Regions from separate parts of the Bacillus sp. FSL H8-0534 genome, predicted to be linked through region 2. Evidence: a T-box and tRNA genes for the amino acid it is inferred to sense, from the RefSeq annotation. Region 2 holds a T-box; the other regions hold tRNA genes.
What was found. The T-box of region 2 lies ahead of thrS (threonine--tRNA ligase). A T-box ahead of a tRNA ligase gene usually reads a tRNA of that ligase, here a tRNA-Thr.
Positions count from the first base shown of each region.

Region 1 (9,456 bases), 2.3 Mb from region 2:
AAAGGGTGATTTGCACTCGTTTCTCTCTTTGTTTTAATTTGGCATAGGGCGCGGAAAGAGGGTCTGATCGCTCCTATGCATGACCGGATGTTCTCTCCCACCCTAAAGATTAGAGTTTATGTGGGTTTTTTAATTTGTATTTATATAGGCATATGAGTAATTGTTGAGGTGATAGTTTGCTTGGGATTATGATTACAAAAGAAGAACAGAAAGAAATAGAATATGTATTGAAGAGAGAGCTGGATGAGCTTTTATTTGATTTTGCAGACGAGCGAATACATGATGTCGTAAAAAAGACAATGGAAGAACGATATAAAATTCTCTTTTGTTTATTTAGAAGAGTAGCAAATGCAGAAGAATGCATCCGTTATGTAAGAAAAAGAATTTTTTATTAAAAAGTGTTGACTCAAGTAGTTAATATATGATAAATTAATAACCGTCGCTGATGCAGAACAGCAGAAAGCGAAAAAAGAAATTAAAAAACTTAGTTGACATCGAAAAACGAAGATGTTAACATAAGGAAGTCGCAAATGAGCGGCAAACAAGTTCTTTGAAAACTGAACGAAACAAACAACGTGAAACGTCAATTTTTATTTTAGATGCTAGACAAACTAACTTTATTGGAGAGTTTGATCCTGGCTCAGGATGAACGCTGGCGGCGTGCCTAATACATGCAAGTCGAGCGAATGGATTAAGAGCTTGCTCTTATGAAGTTAGCGGCGGACGGGTGAGTAACACGTGGGTAACCTGCCCATAAGACTGGGATAACTCCGGGAAACCGGGGCTAATACCGGATAACATTTTGCACCGCATGGTGCGAAATTCAAAGGCGGCTTCGGCTGTCACTTATGGATGGACCCGCGTCGCATTAGCTAGTTGGTGAGGTAACGGCTCACCAAGGCAACGATGCGTAGCCGACCTGAGAGGGTGATCGGCCACACTGGGACTGAGACACGGCCCAGACTCCTACGGGAGGCAGCAGTAGGGAATCTTCCGCAATGGACGAAAGTCTGACGGAGCAACGCCGCGTGAGTGATGAAGGCTTTCGGGTCGTAAAACTCTGTTGTTAGGGAAGAACAAGTGCTAGTTGAATAAGCTGGCACCTTGACGGTACCTAACCAGAAAGCCACGGCTAACTACGTGCCAGCAGCCGCGGTAATACGTAGGTGGCAAGCGTTATCCGGAATTATTGGGCGTAAAGCGCGCGCAGGTGGTTTCTTAAGTCTGATGTGAAAGCCCACGGCTCAACCGTGGAGGGTCATTGGAAACTGGGAGACTTGAGTGCAGAAGAGGAAAGTGGAATTCCATGTGTAGCGGTGAAATGCGTAGAGATATGGAGGAACACCAGTGGCGAAGGCGACTTTCTGGTCTGTAACTGACACTGAGGCGCGAAAGCGTGGGGAGCAAACAGGATTAGATACCCTGGTAGTCCACGCCGTAAACGATGAGTGCTAAGTGTTAGAGGGTTTCCGCCCTTTAGTGCTGAAGTTAACGCATTAAGCACTCCGCCTGGGGAGTACGGCCGCAAGGCTGAAACTCAAAGGAATTGACGGGGGCCCGCACAAGCGGTGGAGCATGTGGTTTAATTCGAAGCAACGCGAAGAACCTTACCAGGTCTTGACATCCTCTGACAACCCTAGAGATAGGGCTTCCCCTTCGGGGGCAGAGTGACAGGTGGTGCATGGTTGTCGTCAGCTCGTGTCGTGAGATGTTGGGTTAAGTCCCGCAACGAGCGCAACCCTTGATCTTAGTTGCCATCATTAAGTTGGGCACTCTAAGGTGACTGCCGGTGACAAACCGGAGGAAGGTGGGGATGACGTCAAATCATCATGCCCCTTATGACCTGGGCTACACACGTGCTACAATGGACGGTACAAAGAGCTGCAAGACCGCGAGGTGGAGCTAATCTCATAAAACCGTTCTCAGTTCGGATTGTAGGCTGCAACTCGCCTACATGAAGCTGGAATCGCTAGTAATCGCGGATCAGCATGCCGCGGTGAATACGTTCCCGGGCCTTGTACACACCGCCCGTCACACCACGAGAGTTTGTAACACCCGAAGTCGGTGGGGTAACCTTTTTGGAGCCAGCCGCCTAAGGTGGGACAGATGATTGGGGTGAAGTCGTAACAAGGTAGCCGTATCGGAAGGTGCGGCTGGATCACCTCCTTTCTATGGAGAATTGATGAACGCTGTTCATCAATATAAGTTTCCGTGTTTCGTTTTGTTCAGTTTTGAGAGAACTATCTCTCAGAAATAAATGTATGTTCTTTGAAAACTAGATAACAGTGTAGCTCATATTTTTTAATTTTAGTTTGGTTAAGTTAGAAAGGGCGCACGGTGGATGCCTTGACACTAGGAGTCGATGAAGGACGGGACTAACGCCGATATGCTTCGGGGAGCTGTAAGTAAGCTTTGATCCGAAGATTTCCGAATGGGGAAACCCACCATACGTAATGGTATGGTATCCTTACCTGAATACATAGGGTAAGGAAGACAGACCCAGGGAACTGAAACATCTAAGTACCTGGAGGAAGAGAAAGCAAATGCGATTTCCTGAGTAGCGGCGAGCGAAACGGAATCTAGCCCAAACCAAGAGGCTTGCCTCTTGGGGTTGTAGGACATTCTATACGGAGTTACAAAGGAACGAGGTAGACGAAGCAGCCTGGAAAGGCTCGTCATAGAGGGTAACAACCCCGTAGTCGAAACTTCGTTCTCTCTTGAATGTATCCTGAGTACGGCGGAACACGTGAAATTCCGTCGGAATCTGGGAGGACCATCTCCCAAGGCTAAATACTACCTAGTGATCGATAGTGAACCAGTACCGTGAGGGAAAGGTGAAAAGCACCCCGGAAGGGGAGTGAAAGAGATCCTGAAACCGTGTGCCTACAAATAGTCAGAGCCCGTTAATGGGTGATGGCGTGCCTTTTGTAGAATGAACCGGCGAGTTACGATCCCGTGCGAGGTTAAGCTGAAGAGGCGGAGCCGTAGCGAAAGCGAGTCTGAATAGGGCGTTTAGTACGTGGTCGTAGACCCGAAACCAGGTGATCTACCCATGTCCAGGGTGAAGTTCAGGTAACACTGAATGGAGGCCCGAACCCACGCACGTTGAAAAGTGCGGGGATGAGGTGTGGGTAGCGGAGAAATTCCAATCGAACCTGGAGATAGCTGGTTCTCCCCGAAATAGCTTTAGGGCTAGCCTTAAGTGTAAGAGTCTTGGAGGTAGAGCACTGATTGAACTAGGGGTCCTCATCGGATTACCGAATTCAGTCAAACTCCGAATGCCAATGACTTATCCTTAGGAGTCAGACTGCGAGTGATAAGATCCGTAGTCAAGAGGGAAACAGCCCAGATCGCCAGCTAAGGTCCCAAAGTGTGTATTAAGTGGAAAAGGATGTGGAGTTGCTTAGACAACTAGGATGTTGGCTTAGAAGCAGCCACCATTTAAAGAGTGCGTAATAGCTCACTAGTCGAGTGACTCTGCGCCGAAAATGTACCGGGGCTAAATACACCACCGAAGCTGCGAATTGATACCTATGGTATCAGTGGTAGGGGAGCGTTCTAAGGGCAGTGAAGTCAGACCGTAAGGACTGGTGGAGCGCTTAGAAGTGAGAATGCCGGTATGAGTAGCGAAAGACGGGTGAGAATCCCGTCCACCGAATGCCTAAGGTTTCCTGAGGAAGGCTCGTCCGCTCAGGGTTAGTCAGGACCTAAGCCGAGGCCGACAGGCGTAGGCGATGGACAACAGGTTGATATTCCTGTACCACCTCTTTATCGTTTGAGCAATGGAGGGACGCAGAAGGATAGAAGAAGCGTGCGATTGGTTGTGCACGTCCAAGCAGTTAGGCTGATAAGTAGGCAAATCCGCTTATCGTGAAGGCTGAGCTGTGATGGGGAAGCTCCTTATGGAGCGAAGTCTTTGATTCCCCGCTGCCAAGAAAAGCTTCTAGCGAGATAAAAGGTGCCTGTACCGCAAACCGACACAGGTAGGCGAGGAGAGAATCCTAAGGTGTGCGAGAGAACTCTGGTTAAGGAACTCGGCAAAATGACCCCGTAACTTCGGGAGAAGGGGTGCTTTCTTAACGGAAAGCCGCAGTGAATAGGCCCAAGCGACTGTTTAGCAAAAACACAGGTCTCTGCGAAGCCGTAAGGCGAAGTATAGGGGCTGACACCTGCCCGGTGCTGGAAGGTTAAGGAGAGGGGTTAGCGTAAGCGAAGCTCTGAACTGAAGCCCCAGTAAACGGCGGCCGTAACTATAACGGTCCTAAGGTAGCGAAATTCCTTGTCGGGTAAGTTCCGACCCGCACGAAAGGTGTAACGATTTGGGCACTGTCTCAACCAGAGACTCGGTGAAATTATAGTACCTGTGAAGATGCAGGTTACCCGCGACAGGACGGAAAGACCCCGTGGAGCTTTACTGTAGCCTGATATTGAATTTTGGTACAGTTTGTACAGGATAGGCGGGAGCCTTTGAAGCCGGAGCGCTAGCTTCGGTGGAGGCGCTGGTGGGATACCGCCCTGACTGTATTGAAATTCTAACCTACGGGTCTTATCGACCCGGGAGACAGTGTCAGGTGGGCAGTTTGACTGGGGCGGTCGCCTCCTAAAGTGTAACGGAGGCGCCCAAAGGTTCCCTCAGAATGGTTGGAAATCATTCGTAGAGTGCAAAGGCATAAGGGAGCTTGACTGCGAGACCTACAAGTCGAGCAGGGACGAAAGTCGGGCTTAGTGATCCGGTGGTTCCGCATGGAAGGGCCATCGCTCAACGGATAAAAGCTACCCCGGGGATAACAGGCTTATCTCCCCCAAGAGTCCACATCGACGGGGAGGTTTGGCACCTCGATGTCGGCTCATCGCATCCTGGGGCTGTAGTCGGTCCCAAGGGTTGGGCTGTTCGCCCATTAAAGCGGTACGCGAGCTGGGTTCAGAACGTCGTGAGACAGTTCGGTCCCTATCCGTCGTGGGCGTAGGAAATTTGAGAGGAGCTGTCCTTAGTACGAGAGGACCGGGATGGACGCACCGCTGGTGTACCAGTTGTTCTGCCAAGGGCATAGCTGGGTAGCTATGTGCGGAAGGGATAAGTGCTGAAAGCATCTAAGCATGAAGCCCCCCTCAAGATGAGATTTCCCATAGCGTAAGCTAGTAAGATCCCTGAAAGATGATCAGGTTGATAGGTTCGAGGTGGAAGCATGGTGACATGTGGAGCTGACGAATACTAATAGATCGAGGACTTAACCATATAATATGAAGCAAATGTTATCTAGTTTTGAGAGAACATAAAAAAACTTGTTGACATTTTAAATGAATCAAGTATAATAATGATTGTCTCAAATGAAATAAGTCTGGTAATGATGGCAGAGAGGTCACACCCGTTCCCATACCGAACACGGAAGTTAAGCTCTCTAGCGCCGATGGTAGTTGGGACCTTGTCCCTGTGAGAGTAGGACGTTGCCAGGCAATATTATTCCGCAGTAGCTCAGTGGTAGAGCTATCGGCTGTTAACCGATCGGTCGTAGGTTCGAGTCCTACCTGCGGAGCCATTATGCTTCCATAGCTCAGCTGGTAGAGCACTTCCATGGTAAGGAAGAGGTCACCGGTTCAAGCCCGGTTGGAAGCTTGGGAACAGTTTTAATTTTTTTTGGCCCGTTGGTCAAGTGGTTAAGACACCGCCCTTTCACGGCGGTAACACGGGTTCGAATCCCGTACGGGTCACCACTTTTGGAGGATTAGCTCAGCTGGGAGAGCACCTGCCTTACAAGCAGGGGGTCGGCGGTTCGATCCCGTCATCCTCCACCATATATTTTATAATGTCGGAGGGGTAGCGAAGTGGCTAAACGCGGCGGACTGTAAATCCGCTCCTTCGGGTTCGGCAGTTCGAATCTGCCCCCCTCCACCATTTTCAAAAAAACAACCTGAAAAGGTTTATTTTTTTGAAAAGACAACCATACTAGTAAATATTAATGGGCTATAGCCAAGCGGTAAGGCAACGGACTTTGACTCCGTCATGCGCTGGTTCGAATCCAGCTAGCCCAGCCATTTACGAGCCATTAGCTCAGTTGGTAGAGCATCTGACTTTTAATCAGAGGGTCGAAGGTTCGAGTCCTTCATGGCTCACCATTTTCGCGGAAGTAGTTCAGTGGTAGAATACAACCTTGCCAAGGTTGGGGTCGCGGGTTCGAATCCCGTCTTCCGCTTTTTTACTTCGGGGCCTTAGCTCAGCTGGGAGAGCGCCTGCCTTGCACGCAGGAGGTCAGCGGTTCGATCCCGCTAGGCTCCATTATAAATTAGAAAAAACCTTACATCTTTTGATGTAAGGTTTTTTGTCTATCTTGCTTAATAAGGATGAGTTTCCATTCATTTCGTTTACAATAGAAAGATAGAGTGAAATATACCATTTGAATTGAAGTGTGTTGGAATAAGGGGAATGGAGGGATCGGTGTTGAAAATTGTTATTGCATCTGATTCATATAAAGAAAGCTTACGAGCGATAGAGGTATGTAAGGCTATTGAAAAAGGATTTACTAAAATTTTTCCTGAAGCTGAGTATGTAAAAGTCCCGATTGGAGATGGAGGAGAAGGTACAGTCCAGTCCCTTGTTGATGCTACAGGGGGAAAGATTATTCCACTTCATGTAACAGGTCCACTTGGTGAGCGTGTAGAAGCATTTTACGGCATTTCTCAAGACAAAAGAACAGCGTTTATTGAAATGGCAGCAGCATCAGGATTACAGCATGTTTCAGTTAAAAAGCGAAATCCTCTTATTACAACAACAAAAGGAACGGGAGAGCTTATATTAGATGCACTGGATAAAGGCGTACAGCACATCATTTTAGGTCTTGGCGGAAGTGCTACGAACGATGGGGGTGCCGGAATGCTCTCTGCCTTAGGTGTAAAATTTTTAGAGAAAGATGGACGAGTAATAGAACCTGTCGGTGGAAATTTACATTCTATTGATTCTTTAGATTTATTGAAGTTGGATTCTCGTTTAGCACATGTAAAACTAGAAGCGGCGTGTGATGTAGATAATCCTTTGACAGGACAAAAAGGAGCATCTTTTGTATTTGCAAAACAAAAGGGAGCAAGTGCAGAAATGATTGCACAGTTAGATGATAACTTAAAGCGTTATGCCCATGTATTAAAAAAATATTTACATATTGATGTGGAAGAGATTGCAGGTGCAGGAGCTGCGGGGGGATTAGGCGCTGCTGTTGCTGCTGTACTACAAGGGGAATTAAGAAAAGGAATTGAAATTGTATTAGATTATACAAATTTTGATGAACATATAAAAGAAGCGGATCTAGTTCTTACAGGTGAAGGAAGGATAGATGTACAAACAGCTTATGGAAAAGCTCCAGTTGGAATTGCTAGACGGGCAAAGAAACTTCATATACCCGTTATAGCTATTGGGGGTTCCGTGCTCCCTAATCACATTTCAGTTTATAAAGAAGGAATAGATGCTGTGTTTGCTGCCACATCAAGTCCAATGACATTAGAGGAAGCATATATAACAGCAAAGGAAAATATTGAAATGTCCGCACGAAATATCGCATCTGTATGGAAAATAGCATCAGAAAGACGTCTCTAATATAGGAGGCGTTTTTTTACTTTCAATTATTTATGAATACATGTGTAATGAGGTTTCCTGGGAGGCGTTTCGTTTTATACATAAAATAGCTTTAGGATATTGGTTTCTACGTAGATATGGGTGAATAAGGTGCATATACATACAAAAAAATGTCGAGTTGAGTCAGACTATAGAAAAGATTTAAAATATTTAGTGAAGGCATAAAAGGGGGAGACTATCTATGAAGAAAGAAATTTCAATCGTTGGAGTTCCAATGGACTTAGGGCAAATGCGTCGTGGGGTTGATATGGGACCAAGTGCAATTCGTTATGCAGGAGTAATTGAACGAATTCAAAATATTGGGTATGACGTAGAAGATATCGGAGACCTATGTATTGAAAGAGAACAGGAAATAGATGAAAATACAAAATTAAGAAACCTTACACAAGTTGCACATGTTTGTGATGAATTAGCAAGTAAGGTTGATCATATTATAGAAAAAGGTCGTTTTCCACTTGTATTAGGTGGTGACCATAGTATTGCTATCGGGACACTTGCAGGGGTGGCAAAGAACTATAAAAATTTAGGTATTATTTGGTACGATGCACATGGGGATTTAAATACGGAAGAGACATCACCATCTGGAAACATTCATGGTATGTCACTTGCAGCAAGTTTAGGTTATGGACATCCTTCACTCGTTAATTTATATGAAGCGTATCCAAAGGTTAAAAAGGAAAACGTTGTTATTATCGGTGCGCGCGCGTTAGATGAAGGTGAAAAAGAATTCATTCGTAATGAAGGAATTAAAGTGTTTACAATGCATGAAATTGATCGTATGGGAATGACTGCCGTTATGGAAGAAACGATTGCATATTTATCTCATACAGATGGTGTTCATTTATCATTAGATTTAGATGGACTTGATCCACATGATGCACCAGGAGTTGGAACACCTGTAACTGGTGGATTATCATATCGTGAAAGTCATTTAGCGATGGAAATGTTATCGGAGGCTGATATCATTACATCTGCTGAGTTTGTTGAAGTAAATCCGATTTTAGATGAGAAAAATAGAACGGCAACAACAGCGGTAGCTTTAATGGGTTCTTTATTCGGTGAAAAACTAAAATAAATGTAAGAAAAGCAGCTGAAATGCTGCTTTTTTTATTTTAAAAAAAGAGTATAATAATGAGTTATATTATACCGCTTTACAAGAAAAGTTCGACATCTTACCAATTTTCACCAAGGGGGTGTCGTTGTAATTGTCGTTTCTTTCATGTATGGTATAATTAACTAGTTGTTGTAAATACATACAGATAGAGCAAAATAATAATATTTCAGTATATGGATAAAATTGCTCATAAGTAGGAGGAAGGGTTAGCATGCCTTTTGGAGATATGAACCTTTTGAAATATCTCAGTACGATATTAGATATCGCCGTTGTGTGGTTTGTTATATATAAGCTAATTCTTGTAATCCGAGGAACAAAAGCTGTTCAACTTTTGAAAGGGATTACAGTTATTATTATCGTTCGTATATTAAGTTATTTATTTGAGTTGCATACATTGCAGTGGCTCACGGACCAAGCTTTAACATGGGGATTTTTAGCAATAATTATTATTTTCCAACCAGAGCTTAGACGAGCGCTTGAACAATTAGGAAGAGGAAGTTTGTTCTCCCGTGGAATTGGTCAGGAAGAAGAAGAGCATGAAATCGTTGCGAATGCTGTGGCAAAGGCAACTGAATATATGGGGAAACGACGCATAGGTGCGCTTATTACATTATCTAGAGAAACTGGAATGGGAGATTATGTAGAAACCGGGATTCCTTTAAATGCGAATGTGTCATCAGAACTACTTATTAATATCTTTATCCCTAATACACCGCTTCAT
Region 1 covers NZ_JBBOUC010000001.1:2,959,503-2,968,958, reverse strand. Annotated here, with positions in the region: gene MHH71_RS15140 (hypothetical protein) at 177-395, shown strand; rRNA gene MHH71_RS15135 (16S ribosomal RNA) at 618-2,169, shown strand; rRNA gene MHH71_RS15130 (23S ribosomal RNA) at 2,315-5,236, shown strand; rRNA gene rrf (5S ribosomal RNA) at 5,339-5,454, shown strand; tRNA gene MHH71_RS15120 (tRNA-Asn) at 5,463-5,537, shown strand; tRNA gene MHH71_RS15115 (tRNA-Thr) at 5,542-5,614, shown strand; tRNA gene MHH71_RS15110 (tRNA-Glu) at 5,638-5,712, shown strand; tRNA gene MHH71_RS15105 (tRNA-Val) at 5,718-5,793, shown strand; tRNA gene MHH71_RS15100 (tRNA-Tyr) at 5,810-5,893, shown strand; tRNA gene MHH71_RS15095 (tRNA-Gln) at 5,959-6,033, shown strand; tRNA gene MHH71_RS15090 (tRNA-Lys) at 6,039-6,114, shown strand; tRNA gene MHH71_RS15085 (tRNA-Gly) at 6,120-6,191, shown strand; tRNA gene MHH71_RS15080 (tRNA-Ala) at 6,202-6,274, shown strand; gene MHH71_RS15075 (glycerate kinase) at 6,437-7,582, shown strand; gene rocF (arginase) at 7,803-8,696, shown strand; gene cdaA (diadenylate cyclase CdaA) at 8,947-9,456, shown strand, end outside.
Region 1: it encodes a tRNA-Thr, which carries the amino acid that the T-box ahead of thrS (threonine--tRNA ligase) is inferred to sense. The anticodon was not compared.

Region 2 (9,456 bases):
TAAAGACGCTATTAAGAAACAAATCAGAACATTAAAAGCTGCAGATGAGATGCTTGAATATAAAATTGCCGCTTATAAAGATTTCATCAGTAAACGAGATTAGATGCAGGCTCTATAAGGGTAATCACCACATCTCCATGGGGTAGAAGGAGCATCCATCGATTTTGGAGTAATCATCTGTCCAATAAATATAAAAATTGAGGGTTCTGTTGCAAAGTTTGAAAAAAGCATAAACAGGTTGGTAAATGAGGAACAATGTTTAGGAAGTAGCCAGTAATTGTTGAAGTTCATTGTACGTTGAAAAGACGGAGTCTCTTTGAAAACTTCGCATTTGTGTTTCTCCTTACTCTTTTTTTCTAGAGTGTGGTCTCATTTAGAAAACTTTGCAACAGAACCTGTTTCGGATATTGGGAATATTCCATTAGAAGCACATTGAAATAACTAAGCCTATGTGGAGCCTTAGTTTAAGGAGAAATAAGAGGTAAGTACATATTTAACATAACTAATATGTACTTACCTTTATTTTTTGAGGATTTTTAACTTTTAGGTCTTGATAATGAAAGTAAGCGTGTTTTTTCATTCTGCCAGTAAATTATCTCATTCATTATTACTTTGAAACTTGTTCTTTTGGCAAAACCATTCCTTTATATAGTTGCACCGTTATCCAGTAATATACAACATAAATAATAAGAAAAATTCCAATTGGCATCCACACTTTTACAAACGGATCAACTAAGAAGAGGCGGAACAAGTTAAGTCCTACTAAAATATGTGAAATACCAATGATAGCCGGGAAGATAAAGAGATATGAAATTTCTTTATAGATACTACGCGACAACATACTACGGCGTACTCCAATTTTTCGAAGCATTTCATAGCGACGTACATCACGAGAAGCTCCTGTTAAAATTTTAAACATAAGAGAGCTCGCCATCATAGCTAAGAATGCAACTCCAAGGAAGAACCCCATAAACATCGTACCGCTCATGAAACTATTCATAAATTGGTAAGTTGTCATTTTTGTATATAATTCTACTTTTCCGCCTTTTGCTTTTTCTACTAACTCTTTTTGTCGTTGATCAATATCTATTAACAACGGTTTATATTTTTGTAAGTCATCCACTTGCACTAGCGTGACACTATGTTCTGTTCCTTGAATGTTTTTATAATGGTCCTTATCTGCAATTCGAACAGGTTTCCCGTTGAATTGATTGTGTGTAACTTGAACTTCTCTTATGATTGCATCATTCCAATCACTTGGCATATGTGGAAGTTTACTTGCTGCCTCAGGTGCTTCCATAGATGTATAAAGAGGTTCCATTAATGGTTCTTTTACACGTTTACGTACAGGCTCTTTGACATTCTTTGTATCTTGATGATCAGAAATGAGTGGTGGCTTTGTAGTTAAATTTTCTCGTAAATAATAGACTGCTTCCCCGTCCACTTTATATTTATAAGTTCGTTGCTCTTCAATTTTCATTTGTTTTAATGCCGCTATATCTTTTTCATTCGGATCATGAATTGTCGCATCATAGACTCGAGAAAAATCCGTCATAATACCAACATTTTTTTGAAAAGCCATTCCAGCTGTCATCGCCCCTGCACCAAGTGCAATTAGCATCGCGACAGTCCCAAGTACCCGAGATAAACTATTTATTCGAAAACGAAGCTGAGCATATGTAAAACTATTTAAACCTGTTTCATTTCGTTTTTTGTTGCTTTTTAACTTTGTTACAAACAATGGTAACAATGAACTAAAAATAAAATATGTCCCTATCGTTGTAGCACCCGTTGCTAGTATAAATCCTATTTCACGTAACTTGTCTATATGCAGTATAGAATAGTATCCTGTTCCTAACAGTAACACTCCCATTACAGTAAAAATGATAACACGACGTTTACTCTTTTCTATTGTATCTTGTGTTTCATCTTCACGAAGTAGCTCAAGTTCAGTTTGACGCAATAACCGTATACTATTGATAAATCCAGTAATAATAAATAAGACCAAGAAGAATCCACATGTAACAAGAACTGCAGGTATATAAAATGGTGCATAGCCTTTCGCCGAAATTTCTAAACCATTCATTAAAAAATTCCCCGCTGCACTTGCTAGTAATATTCCTACAATAATCCCAATAATAATGCTGATAATTCCCATACCGAATGTTTCGATAAATAATAACTGAGCAACTTTTTTCTTCTTTGCACCGAGCATCATATACATACCAAGCTCTTTCCTGCGCAATGTAAGTAAAAAGGAATTCGCATATACGATATAAAAGACCGTAATGAAGGAAAGTAAGACAGCACCAACCCAAAATACAAGGCGAATACTATTAATCATACTATTATCTTTTGTAAATTGACTGTTAATCGCCATCGTTTGAAACATATAGAAAATACTGATACTAATGACAAGACCAACAAGCAAAACAAGATAGTCCTTTAACATTTTTTTCATACTATGACGTGATAATTTCAATAACATGATCTCGCCCCCTATTTGGATTCAGCCGCTGAGCCCATATGAGCAAGCACACCTAAAATATCTTGATAGAAATCCTCTCGTGTTCCTTGGCGTTTCAATTCTTTATAGAGTAGCCCATCTTGAATAAATAGAATCCGCTCACAATAACTTGCACTAAATGCATCATGCGTTACCATTAATATACTTACTCCATGATTTTCATGTAAGTCTTGCATCGCTTCTAATAAACTCTTCGCATTTTTGCTATCAAGTGCTCCTGTTGGTTCATCCGCTAATACAATGGCCGGATTATGTACTAAAGCTCGTGCTGCAGCTGTTCTTTGTTTTTGTCCACCAGAGACAGCTGATGGATATTTTGTTAAAATTTCAACAATATCTAATTTCTGTGCAACCTCATTTACTTTCCCGCTTATCTCACTTGAAGGCACTCCTTGTAGTGAAAGTGGCAAAGCAATATTCTCATAGATCGAGAGATTTTCAAGCAAATTAAAATCTTGAAAAATAAACCCCAGTTTTTGAGAACGGAAATCTGATAAAGCGTTCCCCTTCATTGAAGTAATATCTGTGCCTGCTATCGTCACACTTCCTCCTGTCGCATGATCAAGTGTACTAATTACATTTAGTAGTGTCGTTTTTCCAGATCCAGAAGGTCCCATAATCCCAACGAATTCCCCTTCTTGTATCGTAAGCGATACCCCTCTTAATGCTTTTGACTGGCTTTCATTTCTTTTGCCATATGTTTTCTCCACACTTTCTACTGTCACTACATTTGTTGCCATTCCTATCACTCCATCCCTTTTGTATATCATTACTTTGTCATACATTTCTTAGATTTCTCCTACATAAATTCTTAAGATTTTTTTAATTTTTCATTTTTTTATAACAAAATTGATAAAAAATCTTATATCCTTTACTTTCTTTTTTAATATTCTCACTTTTACTCACAATCTTCCTGCGATTTATCTTACATTCACCTTACATTTTTGTAAGGGGCAAAAATAACAACCTGAAATCCCCCACCTACACTTTGCTTAGAAGCGGGCGCTTCTAAATATATTAAGACAAACATAATTTAAAATAAGTAAAAATGGAGAGGAGAGCCGTCGACATATATTAAATCAGACCATGGTTATATCCTTTACAAGGAATCTAGTGGAATGAATATAGTTTTAGAGATTAAAAAGAAGAATGATGGATGGAAAGTAGAAAATAAACAGGTTAAAAATGATTTTTAACGACGAACAACTTCAAATAATTTCTTTATGATAGTAAAAAACACACTACTTACTTAAAGTAGTGTGTTTCAACCCGATTGATTTATGATTTATTACTTAGATCCTTTATTATAAACTTCCTTCCGTATACTTTCCATAAATGCAGATAGCGAAACCACTTCAGATTTTTCTTCACCATATTTACGCACATTTACAGATCCATTTTCCATTTCTTTATCCCCAATAACAAGAATGTATGGTATCTTTTGGAGCTGTGCCTCTCGTATTTTATACCCTAGCTTTTCACTACGAGCATCTCGTTCGGCTCGAAGGCCAACGCTCTTTAACTTTTCTTCAATTTCCTTTGTATATTGTTCATGTACTTGATTGGAAACAGGAATCACCTTTATTTGAACCGGAGCCAACCATGTTGGGAATGCCCCTCCGAAATGTTCAATTAGTATTCCTAGGAAACGATCAAAAGAGCCTAATACAGCACGGTGAATAACAACCGGTCTTCTTTTCTCATTTCTTTCATCAATATAATTCAAGTCAAATTTCTCTGGCATTTGGAAATCAAGCTGAACTGTTCCACATTGATGGCTTCTTTGTAAAGCATCTTTAATATGAAAATCAATTTTAGGTCCGTAAAATGCGCCATCTCCTTCGTTCACTCTATAGTTATAATTTAATGATTTCAGCACATTCTCGAGAGACGATTCAGCTTGGTTCCATAACTCATCATCACCCATTGAATCTTCAGGTCTTGTTGAAAGCTCCACTTCATATTCAAAACCGAATGTTCTATAGACATAGTCAATTTGTTTTAACACTGACTTTATTTCACTTTCTATTTGCTCAGGTGTCACAAATAAATGTGCATCATCCTGACAAAATGTACGAACTCTTAATAATCCATTTAATGCACCGCTGAATTCGTGGCGATGTACTTGACCAAATTCACACATTCGAATTGGTAAATCGCGATATGAATGTAGCTTATTTTTAAAGATAAGCATGTGTCCAGGGCAATTCATCGGTTTTAATGCAAAGCTTTTGTTGTCTACCTCTGAAAAATACATATTATCTTTATAATGATCCCAGTGCCCTGATTCTTCCCATAGCCCCTGATTCATCATAATGGGAGTACGCACTTCTTGGTAATCATAGTTTTGTTGTATTTCTCTTAAAAAAGACTCTAATTCATTTCGAACGATTTGTCCTTTCGGTAAATAAAAAGGCATTCCTGGTGCTTCTTCCGAGAACATAAATAATTCAAGTTCATTTCCTAACTTACGATGGTTTCTCTTTGCTGCTTCTTCTACAAAATGCAAATAGCTTTCTAATTCTTTTTGAGAAGAAAACGCAACGCCATATATACGCTGAAGCACTTGATTATTACTATCCCCGCGCCAATATGCACCGGAAACGTGAGTTAATTGAAATGCTTTCAGGTAGCCAGTTGACGGTAAATGTGGACCACGACATAAATCAACAAATTCTCCTTGTTTATAAATCGTTACAATCTCATTTTCAGGGATTGCTTCTAAAAGCTCCAACTTTAGGTGATCATTTACATCTTTGAAAAGCTTTTCTGCTTCTTTTCGAGTGATTTCAACTCGCTCTATTTTCAAATTTTCATTCACAATATTCTTCATTTCTTTTTCAAGTTTAGGTAAGTCTTCAACACCTATACTACTTGGAAGATCCATATCATAATAAAAACCATTTTCTATAACAGGTCCTACGCCAAGTTTTACATCACCGTATATTCTCTTTACAGCCTGCGCTAATATATGTGCAGAAGTATGTCTTGCAACTTCTATTCCTTCCTCTGAATCCATAGTTATAATTTGAATTTTGGCATCCTGTTCGATATTTCGACGTAAGTCAAATAATTGATCATTCACCTTTCCGGCTACTGCTTTCTTTTTTAAACTTGAACTAATTGAGGCTGCAATCTCTTCTAGAGTAATTCCTTTTACATAGTCTTTGGCACTACCATCTGGAAAAATAATGTTAATCATCTGTTCTCTCATTTTAATCGCTCCATTTCATAAATAAAAAAGCACACTCATCCCTAATAATAGGGACGAGCGTGCTTTTACCCGTGGTTCCACCCAGATTCCCATCATACTAAACATACAATGGCTTCTTTTGCGGTAACGTCGCTTACACGGCACTAGATACTTTTATTTTCCCCAGTGCAGCTCTAAGGTGGTAAGTTATTTCACTGCGTTAGGAAGTTCTCAGCACTCCTTCCCTCTCTGTATAACCGTTAAAAATAACTCGTGTCCTTTTCTTCGCTTATTATGAATTTAAAAATAAAAAAGCATACTCATCCCTAATAATAGGGACGAATATGCTTATATTCGTGGTTCCACCCAGATTCCCATCATATTAAACATACAATGGCTTCTTTTGCGGTAACGTCGCTTACACGGCACTAGATACTTTTATTTCCCCAGTGCAGCTCTAAGGTGGTAAGTTATTTCACTGCGTTAGGAAGTTCTCAGCGTTCCTTCCTTCTCTGTACAACCGTTAAAAATAACTCGTGTCCTTTTCTTTGCTTTTAATAACACATCCATTAATTGTTATTTACTATACCCTATTCATTTTATTTTTGCAAGTGTCAAAAAATATTTTTTGTTCAATAAAAAAAGGGAAACCAAAAACAATTTTCATGTTTTTTGATTTCCCCTATCTTTTTTACCAATCTTGTGGTTCGTAGTTTAAGTCTGCAAATAATCTTTTTTTCTCTTTCTTCGTTAAATCTCTCCACTGCCCAACTGGTAAATTATTCAACTGGATATTCATAATTCGCGTACGTTTTAATGTGTATACTTGATAACCTAAAGCTTCACACATACGACGAATTTGGCGATTTAATCCTTGTGTTAAAATAATTTGGAATTCATATTTTGATAACTGTGTTATTTCACAAGGAAGTGTTTTTGTTCCTAAAATTTTAACACCCGCTGCCATTTCTTTTAAAAATTCAGGCGTAATCGGTTTATCTACTGAAACAATATATTCTTTTTCATGTTTATTTTCAGCACGTAAAATTTCATTAATAATATCGCCATCATTCGTTAACAAAATTAAACCGTCTGAATCTTTATCAAGACGTCCAACGTGATTAATTCGTAAAGGATGATTCACTAAATCGATAATGTTACCTTTAACTGCCTTTTCACTTGTACATGTAATACCTACTGGTTTATTTAAAGCGATATACACATGGTCTCGAGCAATTCGAAGCTGCTCTCCATTTACTCGCACGTCATCACCTGGTTGTACTTGGTCACCTATTTTTGCAACCTTTCCGTTAATAATTACTCTTCTTTCATTAATTAACTTATCTGCTCCGCGTCTAGATGCTTTTCCAGATTCACTAATAAATTTATTTATACGCAAGTTAGGCACATCCTTTTTTCTAAAAATTTCAAGCTCACACTGCTTCTACCGTACAATAACAAAAGGGTAAGCCTCCTAATATAACTTAAATATATTAACACGAAAGGGTATCTGACGTCTTCTATAATTTTCATGTTTAAAAGAAAAGAGTTCGTCTTATTGAACTACATACCAATAATACATTCGCTGCATGCCTTCTACTTTTAAACTAATAATTCATACAACTATAACTACTAAAATCATTCATCCTAGATATACACCATTTATTCACTTTTTTTATAATTAATATACAGACCATTCTTTTATACACGCAACTTGCTTTCCATTTATATTTTCAACATACTTTTTTACATTAGCTAACTTATATAGCTCTGGGAAAATTTCTTTCGCATAACGTTGATGTGCCATTTCATCTTGCCAATAAGATAGAACTACATAACGATTTGAGTTTGTAATCGATCTTCCTACAACGCCACCTAACATTCCTTCTACATGTTCCATCCCTTTATTCCAAATCGTTTCTTGTACATGTAAAAAATGTTGCTCATTTCCACTCTTCACATCACAAATTGCGATTCTTACAAATGAACCTTTAGCAATTGCATCCATAAAAGGAATACTTGTTATGTCATATAACGTTTGAAATTTCTCTATTTCACATGAAACATATGTATCCTCTTGATTACTATTTAAAAAAATTGTATCGTGTACTCCATTCATGAATGCTTGATACGTACTCATACTTTCCCAAACAGAAAATACACAAGCTTCATCTTCATCCCAGCCTCCGAATTGTCCATAAAATCCCTCTAGATTTTGTAAACCTCTCCATTTCTCTTGTGCCTCTGAAAACAAACCCTTTTTCTCTTTTTCTACCTGACAAAATATCGTTTTTAATAACATATAGATCCCCCCTAATTATATATTCCGTATTCCTTTTGCAATGATTGCTATTTCTTCACCTACTATTTAAAAAATCAAACACTTTTATTTACATAATAAAATTACAATCTATTCAATTGTTTTTTAAAAATACTGATTCGCTTCTTTTATCATCCAATCTCCCAGTAACTCTAAAAAAGACAAAATCTCTGTTATGTCGTCTATAGGATTAACTGCATATTGCAGCGCTTTCCTCATATTTTGTTCTTGCTCTGGAAAATGCTTACTAAACAACTCATACGCTGGATGAAGGTCTCTCGAATAAAGTCCTTCTTTATCAATTGTTAATGCTAATCCTGCTCTAACTATGATTTTCATAATCCAGCGGCAACAATCTAATATATCTTCCCTACCTTTATTATGAATTAATTCTTTACATGCTTGTTCAATTTGTGGCTGTAAATGTATAAGATGTTCACGTGCTAATTCTCGACTTACTTTACATTTAGGTAGCTGTGATCTTATATCTTCACCGAGTATACATACTCCATGTGTTTGAATCATAAAACTTATAAACGACAAACGACTGGAATGTAACACTTCTTCAACATCATAAAAACTTAATTCCACCCCAGATATACAATCAAATTTTTGGAGCACTTGTTGTTCTATACTTTCGATCCATTCCAAGTCTAGTGCCTTCGGATCTTTTCGAACTAATATAATTGTATCTATATCTGCAATCCCCTCTATTCCAATCCCTCTTGGAACAGACCCCCTAATGTAAATGCTATGGAGGTCATCCTGCAGCATATGAAAACATATATCCTGTACTTCTTGTATAACTTTGAGAAAGACTGGTTGAATATTATTCATATGTGAATCATTAATAATGTATCCTTTGTCATCTACAGGACAAAACCGACCTATTTTCTTAATAATTGACAATCAATCAGCCCATTTCTATATAAAGTGTTATATACAAATTAATTATAAATCAAAAAATTAAGAATAAAAACAAAAATACATCTTATCGTAGTATGATTATAATGCATTTACTAAATAACCCAATAAAAGGAGTATGTTGACAATGAAACTCGCATTCTCAGTAACTGATTCAACTCATATTCAAAAGATTGAAGCAGAAGGTTTGAAACTACTAAACGAATTACAAAGCTTCATACCTTTATTGCGTGAAAGGGTTACATTTCTCTTACGATTACATGCAAAAGAGTTCGGATTGTTATCTTAAATAATAATAGGACACAAACAAAGTAATCATCCTGTTTATGTCCTATTCCCCTGATATCTTAATCTACTCTTCAAACAAGTAATACATATTTTCCCCTGGATAATGTAATACAATTACCTTCCTATCTCCTTTTTGAAATACTACAGTATGCCCATCTTCTCCAAGGTTTTCCCATCCTTTTGCTTTTGATATAGGCATTAGAC
Region 2 covers NZ_JBBOUC010000001.1:673,203-682,658, forward strand. Annotated here, with positions in the region: gene MHH71_RS03720 (MerR family transcriptional regulator) at 1-103, shown strand, start outside; partial or broken gene MHH71_RS30525 (IS6 family transposase) at 260-334, opposite strand; gene MHH71_RS03725 (ABC transporter permease) at 608-2,488, opposite strand; gene MHH71_RS03730 (ABC transporter ATP-binding protein) at 2,500-3,267, opposite strand; gene thrS (threonine--tRNA ligase) at 3,816-5,741, opposite strand; T-box leader at 5,788-6,015, opposite strand; T-box leader at 6,052-6,278, opposite strand; gene rluF (23S rRNA pseudouridine(2604) synthase RluF) at 6,412-7,119, opposite strand; gene MHH71_RS03745 (DUF4937 domain-containing protein) at 7,402-8,022, opposite strand; gene MHH71_RS03750 (hypothetical protein) at 8,146-8,949, opposite strand; gene MHH71_RS03755 (hypothetical protein) at 9,092-9,253, shown strand; gene MHH71_RS03760 (hypothetical protein) at 9,317-9,456, opposite strand, start outside.

Region 3 (9,456 bases), 1.9 Mb from region 2:
ACCCAGGGAACTGAAACATCTAAGTACCTGGAGGAAGAGAAAGCAAATGCGATTTCCTGAGTAGCGGCGAGCGAAACGGAATCTAGCCCAAACCAAGAGGCTTGCCTCTTGGGGTTGTAGGACATTCTATACGGAGTTACAAAGGAACGAGGTAGACGAAGCAGCCTGGAAAGGCTCGTCATAGAGGGTAACAACCCCGTAGTCGAAACTTCGTTCTCTCTTGAATGTATCCTGAGTACGGCGGAACACGTGAAATTCCGTCGGAATCTGGGAGGACCATCTCCCAAGGCTAAATACTACCTAGTGATCGATAGTGAACCAGTACCGTGAGGGAAAGGTGAAAAGCACCCCGGAAGGGGAGTGAAAGAGATCCTGAAACCGTGTGCCTACAAATAGTCAGAGCCCGTTAATGGGTGATGGCGTGCCTTTTGTAGAATGAACCGGCGAGTTACGATCCCGTGCGAGGTTAAGCTGAAGAGGCGGAGCCGTAGCGAAAGCGAGTCTGAATAGGGCGTTTAGTACGTGGTCGTAGACCCGAAACCAGGTGATCTACCCATGTCCAGGGTGAAGTTCAGGTAACACTGAATGGAGGCCCGAACCCACGCACGTTGAAAAGTGCGGGGATGAGGTGTGGGTAGCGGAGAAATTCCAATCGAACCTGGAGATAGCTGGTTCTCCCCGAAATAGCTTTAGGGCTAGCCTTAAGTGTAAGAGTCTTGGAGGTAGAGCACTGATTGAACTAGGGGTCCTCATCGGATTACCGAATTCAGTCAAACTCCGAATGCCAATGACTTATCCTTAGGAGTCAGACTGCGAGTGATAAGATCCGTAGTCAAGAGGGAAACAGCCCAGATCGCCAGCTAAGGTCCCAAAGTGTGTATTAAGTGGAAAAGGATGTGGAGTTGCTTAGACAACTAGGATGTTGGCTTAGAAGCAGCCACCATTTAAAGAGTGCGTAATAGCTCACTAGTCGAGTGACTCTGCGCCGAAAATGTACCGGGGCTAAATACACCACCGAAGCTGCGAATTGATACCTATGGTATCAGTGGTAGGGGAGCGTTCTAAGGGCAGTGAAGTCAGACCGTAAGGACTGGTGGAGCGCTTAGAAGTGAGAATGCCGGTATGAGTAGCGAAAGACGGGTGAGAATCCCGTCCACCGAATGCCTAAGGTTTCCTGAGGAAGGCTCGTCCGCTCAGGGTTAGTCAGGACCTAAGCCGAGGCCGACAGGCGTAGGCGATGGACAACAGGTTGATATTCCTGTACCACCTCTTTATCGTTTGAGCAATGGAGGGACGCAGAAGGATAGAAGAAGCGTGCGATTGGTTGTGCACGTCCAAGCAGTTAGGCTGATAAGTAGGCAAATCCGCTTATCGTGAAGGCTGAGCTGTGATGGGGAAGCTCCTTATGGAGCGAAGTCTTTGATTCCCCGCTGCCAAGAAAAGCTTCTAGCGAGATAAAAGGTGCCTGTACCGCAAACCGACACAGGTAGGCGAGGAGAGAATCCTAAGGTGTGCGAGAGAACTCTGGTTAAGGAACTCGGCAAAATGACCCCGTAACTTCGGGAGAAGGGGTGCTTTCTTAACGGAAAGCCGCAGTGAATAGGCCCAAGCGACTGTTTAGCAAAAACACAGGTCTCTGCGAAGCCGTAAGGCGAAGTATAGGGGCTGACACCTGCCCGGTGCTGGAAGGTTAAGGAGAGGGGTTAGCGTAAGCGAAGCTCTGAACTGAAGCCCCAGTAAACGGCGGCCGTAACTATAACGGTCCTAAGGTAGCGAAATTCCTTGTCGGGTAAGTTCCGACCCGCACGAAAGGTGTAACGATTTGGGCACTGTCTCAACCAGAGACTCGGTGAAATTATAGTACCTGTGAAGATGCAGGTTACCCGCGACAGGACGGAAAGACCCCGTGGAGCTTTACTGTAGCCTGATATTGAATTTTGGTACAGTTTGTACAGGATAGGCGGGAGCCTTTGAAGCCGGAGCGCTAGCTTCGGTGGAGGCGCTGGTGGGATACCGCCCTGACTGTATTGAAATTCTAACCTACGGGTCTTATCGACCCGGGAGACAGTGTCAGGTGGGCAGTTTGACTGGGGCGGTCGCCTCCTAAAGTGTAACGGAGGCGCCCAAAGGTTCCCTCAGAATGGTTGGAAATCATTCGTAGAGTGCAAAGGCATAAGGGAGCTTGACTGCGAGACCTACAAGTCGAGCAGGGACGAAAGTCGGGCTTAGTGATCCGGTGGTTCCGCATGGAAGGGCCATCGCTCAACGGATAAAAGCTACCCCGGGGATAACAGGCTTATCTCCCCCAAGAGTCCACATCGACGGGGAGGTTTGGCACCTCGATGTCGGCTCATCGCATCCTGGGGCTGTAGTCGGTCCCAAGGGTTGGGCTGTTCGCCCATTAAAGCGGTACGCGAGCTGGGTTCAGAACGTCGTGAGACAGTTCGGTCCCTATCCGTCGTGGGCGTAGGAAATTTGAGAGGAGCTGTCCTTAGTACGAGAGGACCGGGATGGACGCACCGCTGGTGTACCAGTTGTTCTGCCAAGGGCATAGCTGGGTAGCTATGTGCGGAAGGGATAAGTGCTGAAAGCATCTAAGCATGAAGCCCCCCTCAAGATGAGATTTCCCATAGCGTAAGCTAGTAAGATCCCTGAAAGATGATCAGGTTGATAGGTTCGAGGTGGAAGCATGGTGACATGTGGAGCTGACGAATACTAATAGATCGAGGACTTAACCATATAATATGAAGCAAATGTTATCTAGTTTTGAGAGAACATAAAAAAACTTATTGACTTTTTTAATCAATTAAGTATAATAGTGTTTGTCTCAAGTGAATATAGTCTGGTAATGATGGCAGAGAGGTCACACCCGTTCCCATACCGAACACGGAAGTTAAGCTCTCTAGCGCCGATGGTAGTTGGGGCCTTGCCCCTGTGAGAGTAGGACGTTGCCAGGCTAATATCATTCCGCAGTAGCTCAGCGGTAGAGCTATCGGCTGTTAACCGATCGGTCGTAGGTTCGATTCCTACCTGCGGAGCCATGATTGGAGAGCTGTCCGAGTTGGCCGAAGGAGCACGATTGGAAATCGTGTATACGTCACAAGCGTATCAAGGGTTCGAATCCCTTGCTCTCCGCCATAATATTTTTGGCCCGTTGGTCAAGTGGTTAAGACACCGCCCTTTCACGGCGGTAACACGGGTTCGAATCCCGTACGGGTCACCACTTTTGGAGGATTAGCTCAGCTGGGAGAGCACCTGCCTTACAAGCAGGGGGTCGGCGGTTCGATCCCGTCATCCTCCACCATATATAACATATGAATAGTATTGTCGCGGGGTGGAGCAGTTCGGTAGCTCGTCGGGCTCATAACCCGAAGGTCGCAGGTTCAAATCCTGTCCCCGCAACCAAATGGTCCCGTGGTGTAGTGGTTAACATGCCTGCCTGTCACGCAGGAGATCGCCGGTTCGACCCCGGTCGGGACCGCCATTTATTTCTGGCTCGGTAGCTCAGTCGGTAGAGCAGAGGACTGAAAATCCTCGTGTCGGCGGTTCGATTCCGTCCCGAGCCACCATTTTAACTAAATATGCCGGCTTAGCTCAATTGGTAGAGCAACTGACTTGTAATCAGTAGGTTGGGGGTTCAAGTCCTCTAGCCGGCACCATGTAAGTTTCGGAGGGGTAGCGAAGTGGCTAAACGCGGCGGACTGTAAATCCGCTCCTTCGGGTTCGGCAGTTCGAATCTGCCCCCCTCCACCATTTACATTTTATATAGGGGTATAGTTTAAAGGTAGAACAGAGGTCTCCAAAACCTCCAGTGTGGGTTCAATTCCTACTACCCCTGCCAAAACACAACATGGCGGTTGTGGCGAAGTGGTTAACGCACCGGATTGTGGCTCCGGCATTCGTGGGTTCGATTCCCATCAGTCGCCCCATTTTTATTTTTTAATATTTGTAAATAAAGTAGTTAATACTTGCATATAATGAATTAAAACTTCGGTGGGCTATAGCCAAGCGGTAAGGCAACGGACTTTGACTCCGTCATGCGCTGGTTCGAATCCAGCTAGCCCAGCCATTTTTGCGGAAGTAGTTCAGTGGTAGAATACAACCTTGCCAAGGTTGGGGTCGCGGGTTCGAATCCCGTCTTCCGCTCCAAAGTAATTTAATATGGCGGCATAGCCAAGTGGTAAGGCAGAGGTCTGCAAAACCTTTACCACCGGTTCGAATCCGGTTGCCGCCTTTCTCATTATGCCGATGTGGCGGAATTGGCAGACGCGCACGACTCAAAATCGTGTTCCTTCGGGAGTGTCGGTTCGACCCCGACCATCGGTATCAAAAAGACGAGTAATCGTCTTTTTTATTTGTCTTCGGATTGATTATATCGTACATATTAAGCGCTTCTTACTGCGGTAAGGAGTGCTTTTTTTGCGTTTATAGACGTTGAATTCTTAGATGACTATATTAACTCGAAGCGTGCGAGCAAATCGTTTACGCTGAGTGTGGAGGTGTAGTTGTGGTAAGACGAAGGAACGTGTTAAATGATCGCGAATTATCTTGTTGTTCACAAAAGTAAAAAGTCGTACGTAGAAACGTTTGAGGATGCGCTAAGTATTTTTACGAAGAATTGTGAGTTACGTAATTTAAGGCCTCATACGATTGGGCTTTATCGTAAGGAAGTATCTGCCTAAACCATTTACGTGAGCAAGGTATCGACAGTATAAATTTAAAGTTGTATAACGTCACAGAGGAACATAGTAAAGAAAACGTCATTTTATATATGCGTAATAAAGTAGAAAATCCTACGGAGCCCCGCGTTTAATTATAGTAAGTGACCACCATTCTCGTTGGCTTTACTCGTTTTTTTTATACGAGGAAGTCAAAGTATAACCAAGACTCTCTGTTATAGAATACATATTTTCCAATGTATATGTTAAGGATATATATTGAATGACTTTGTCTATAAGGAAAGGACGAATGTTTAAATATGAATTCAAAAGAATCAATTCTTAGCCTTACTAGTAATAATGATATTGTTAAATACCTAAATGTGAGGAAAGACCCTATCGATTTACGAGATAGAATGTTTCAAAGTTATCTTTTTAGTAATGAGGAGGATCTTCCAACTCAAGTGGATCTTCGAGAGCGAATGTCAGATGTTGTAGATCAAGGTCAACTTGGTTCTTGTACAGCAAACGCTATTGTATCCGGATTACGTGAGTATCTCTTAAAACAATCGGGACGCCCATTTGTTCTATTATCGCGCTTATATCTGTATTATCATGAACGAAAAATAGAGGGAGACATTCAAAATGATAATGGAGCTATTTTGCGAGATGGGATGAGTGTACTTGAAAAGCTGGGAGTCTGTCCTGAGAAAGATTACCCTTACCAAATAGAGCATTTTCGTGATACACCATCCTCGAAATCGGATAATGATGCATTACTTTATCGGATTGGGCAATATAGTCGTGTGCAAGATTTACCACGATTAAAATCTGCACTGGCGCATGGACTTCCAGTAGTTCTTGGTTTTCTAGTTACAAATGCCTTTTATCATTCTGATGAGGTAAGAAAAACTGGAATCGTACCTATCTCAGGGACTGATGATGTAATTATAGAAGATGGACAACCAGCAGGACATGCTGTATGTGCTGTTGGGTATGATGATGATAAAAAAGTTGTGATTATTCGAAACAGCTGGGGGACAGAATGGGGAGATGAAGGGTATTGTTATTTTCCATATGAATTATTCCAAAACGGAATTGTACAGGATATGTGGACCGGACGCTAATTTCAGAATAAGGAAGGAGGATAAAAAGATTATTCTAATTCCTCCTCTTTGAATAATCTTTTTTTGTATTGCGTATACTATCTGCAAGCCGATTTTCCTTCGGCTTCACTCTTTCAAAACGGGGCGCTCTCTCTTCCGTGTCGTGCAAGAACGTAGCGGGGGACTTAATCAGTTGCCTGCTGTTTTTGCGAATAAACGTAAAAATTCTTGTCCACAATAACTAAAGAAGATATCTTAAGCTATTTGTAGCAACCTCCAGCAAATGTTTTTTGTACGACCGTTCTTGTAAAAGAGGCGGTCTTATTTACGTATTGCTATAAACACAAAGAAAAACTCTTATAGTATCAGTCATTCCGTTATCGGTACTAGCTGAACAAAAGTTAACACTACGAGCAATTCTCACCGTTCGCACCACGCATTAAAACCGTGCATTTTAATCGGCAGTGAGTCCGAGAGTTCGATGAACCAAATCATGCGCATTATGAGGAAACACACTTTGTATTAAATAAATTTGGAGATGGAATTGCTAGATCATTAACGAAATCTGGAGACCTTTCAGAACCAAAATAATGGGTTGTAAAAGTAGGCTTCCATTTTAGGAGGCTTTTTGTATTTACACTGTAAAATCATGTTATTTGAGTGTTAAATTCGTAATGAATTATGAATTTAAGGTATAATATAATTTGGTGAATGAACGAAATTATATTGATTTATATTATGTCAGTAATGCGAATCAATAATGAACTTTTTGTATTTATTTTGAAAAAGTGTTGAATAAACATTGTATTTCATATTAATATTTTTATGTAGATTTAAACGTGAAAGAGAGTGGAACAGTATGGGCCGTAAATGGAATAATATTAAAGACAAAAAAGCATCAAAAGATGCAAATACAAGCCGTATATATGCGAAATTTGGACGTGAGATTTATGTGGCTGCAAAACAAGGTGAGCCAGATCCAGAATCAAATCAAACGTTGAGAGTCGTATTAGAACGTGCAAAAACATACAATGTACCAAGAACAATCATTGATCGTGCGATTGAAAAAGCAAAAGGTGGTTCTGAAGAAAATTACGACGAGCTTCGTTATGAAGGATTCGGACCAAATGGATCTATGGTAATTGTAGATACACTTACAAATAACGTGAATCGTACTGCAGCGGATGTACGAGCTGCGTTTAGTAAAAATAGTGGTAATATGGGCGTAAATGGATCCGTAGCATATATGTTTGATGCAACTGCTGTTATTGGGCTTGAAGGAAAAACAGCAGATGAAGTGCTTGAAATTTTAATGGAAGCAGATGTAGACGCGCGTGATATTCTAGAAGAAGAGGAAGCGGTTATCGTTTATGCTGAACCTGATCAGTTCCATTCGGTACAAGCAGCGCTTAAGGATGCTGGTATTACTGAATTTACAGTTGCTGAGCTAACAATGCTTGCACAAAATGATTTAACACTTCCAGAAGATGCACAAGTGCAATTTGAAAAAATGATTGATGCATTAGAAGATTTAGAAGATGTTCAACAAGTTTATCACAATGTTGATTTGGGTGAATAATATCTAAAAAAGAGACCTTTTGTTATTTAGAACAAAAGGCCTCTTTTTTTGGATTGTTTGTAGATTAAAAAGGATTCTCGAAATGCTTGTTGGAAATTAAATTATATTGATTTTAAAATAAAACTAATATTCTTTGGAAGCTGGATGATGGAATATACAACCCCTAAGCATATTGTTGCTGTTTCTGCTTACATAAAATATATAACACGCCCACATATGAAGTCGAGAACACTTGATGCCATAAAAGCAAAGAATTTCATTCCATATGAAACATGGAAAATAGATCCTTATGATTTGATAGGGAGATAATAGATTATTTCATCTATTATTAATTTCAAAAGGGCAAGTGATTTGAGATATCATCAAATCAATCGTCCTTTTTTGCTTATATTGTGTAAGTAAAAATGTCTAGTATGATGTTTAATCGGTGAAATTAGGTAAAGTAATAAGATAAAAAGTATACATAGTAAATACATATTGATTATAAGAACGTTCGTTTGGTATTATATCTATATTGTTCCAATTGGACTGTTATATTAATTTTTTAGAAATACTGTAGAAAAAATGTTAGGAGGGAACTAACTAAAACTAAAAATATGCCAGGTGATATAATAGAAGAAGGATGGATATGTGATTTTAAAGCAATTCATCTGAATATATATATCCATTTTGATTTTCCGACATATAAGTCGTGGCTATGAAAACAAAAGAGGATCTCCACTCATTTGCTCCCTTTGTTTTCACGTGGTATGGGGCCAAAAAAGGCACTGACCGATTCTATACATGGCCAGATTCTCTCTTCCATCTAAAAAGAAGGGGGGGGATGTTGTTTTTTAATTTCGATGTATATAGAAGCTTACCATTTTTTCTGCTAGAATATGTATTCTATAACTTACAACATTGTAAGGTAGGTGTAAGAGAAATCGATTGGAGATTGTTTTAAAAAACGGTATTCTTAATGTAAGGATTATATATGGTGTAAGGAAAAGAGGTGTGCATAATGAAAGAACGAGTACTGTCTAGAGTCAACTATCATCAAAAAGTTTCATTCAATCCAATTACAAAGTTTCTTTATAAAGCTATTATTTTATTATTACTACTGAGTTGTACATTATTATTTATCGGAAATGTAATGATTGAAAGAAGTGATATTAGTAAGCTACATGTACCTGCTAAATTAGAGGTACCAGAATCTCTGGCTCACGCATTTATTGCGACAGAAGATAAAAGGTTTTATCACCATAACGGCTTAGACTATATAGCAATTGTCCGAGCTTCTATTGAAAATATAAAAGCTGGTGGTGTTGTACAAGGTGGAAGTACAATTACACAGCAGCTTTCCAAAAATGCTTTTTTATCTAATGAACGTACATTTTCTCGTAAATGGAAGGAAGTTTTTTATACAAAAAAAATTGAGCGAACATTTACTAAAGATGAGATTTTAAAATTATATGTAAGCAATATTTATTACGGAGAAGGTGCATGGGGGATTGAAAAAGCATCCAAGCTATACTTTGGCAAAACGGTAAATCAATTAACATTAAGTGAGAGTGCAATGATGGCTGCTGTTGTGAAAGCTCCTGCTTATTATTCCCCTGCTCAAAATTATGACAAAGCAGTAGAAAGACGAAATGTCGTTTTGAAATTAATGGAACGAGAAGGATATATTAGTCATGATGAATATGTGCAAGCAATTAGTGAAAAATTAGTAATTCGTCATGACATTCCAACTCAGCATTCATTGCAAAAAGTAGCTCGTGAAAAAGCGGTAAGTTAAAAGTGAAGTTCCATAGGGGAACTTCACTTTTTTTTGAATAAGACTGCCAAAGAAGAGACACAATATTGACACATTTGTTGTATTTTTGAAAATTATGTGAGCGTGTTCATTGCATGATGTATAAAAGTATTGATATCATGTGTAATGTGTACAACAATGTATACAGAATATGAATTTAAAGAGGAATGTATATGAAATCATCAAATAAAATCATGGCTCTTGGTATTGTTTTTTCTATTGCAGTGTTAATTGTAATTGGAACAGTTGCGTACAGTATCATAAATGACAAAAAAGATAAAGGGAATGAAATGTTTGCTTATTCCACGCAGCAATCTT
Region 3 covers NZ_JBBOUC010000001.1:2,574,342-2,583,797, reverse strand. Annotated here, with positions in the region: rRNA gene MHH71_RS13285 (23S ribosomal RNA) at 1-2,739, shown strand, start outside; rRNA gene rrf (5S ribosomal RNA) at 2,842-2,957, shown strand; tRNA gene MHH71_RS13275 (tRNA-Asn) at 2,967-3,041, shown strand; tRNA gene MHH71_RS13270 (tRNA-Ser) at 3,047-3,138, shown strand; tRNA gene MHH71_RS13265 (tRNA-Glu) at 3,149-3,223, shown strand; tRNA gene MHH71_RS13260 (tRNA-Val) at 3,229-3,304, shown strand; tRNA gene MHH71_RS13255 (tRNA-Met) at 3,329-3,405, shown strand; tRNA gene MHH71_RS13250 (tRNA-Asp) at 3,409-3,484, shown strand; tRNA gene MHH71_RS13245 (tRNA-Phe) at 3,494-3,569, shown strand; tRNA gene MHH71_RS13240 (tRNA-Thr) at 3,584-3,659, shown strand; tRNA gene MHH71_RS13235 (tRNA-Tyr) at 3,670-3,753, shown strand; tRNA gene MHH71_RS13230 (tRNA-Trp) at 3,768-3,841, shown strand; tRNA gene MHH71_RS13225 (tRNA-His) at 3,854-3,929, shown strand; tRNA gene MHH71_RS13220 (tRNA-Gln) at 3,995-4,069, shown strand; tRNA gene MHH71_RS13215 (tRNA-Gly) at 4,075-4,149, shown strand; tRNA gene MHH71_RS13210 (tRNA-Cys) at 4,164-4,234, shown strand; tRNA gene MHH71_RS13205 (tRNA-Leu) at 4,245-4,326, shown strand; gene MHH71_RS13200 (C1 family peptidase) at 4,979-5,785, shown strand; gene MHH71_RS13195 (YebC/PmpR family DNA-binding transcriptional regulator) at 6,624-7,343, shown strand; gene MHH71_RS13190 (transglycosylase domain-containing protein) at 8,344-9,120, shown strand; gene MHH71_RS13185 (DsbA family protein) at 9,312-9,456, shown strand, end outside.
Region 3: it encodes a tRNA-Thr, which carries the amino acid that the T-box ahead of thrS (threonine--tRNA ligase) is inferred to sense. The anticodon was not compared.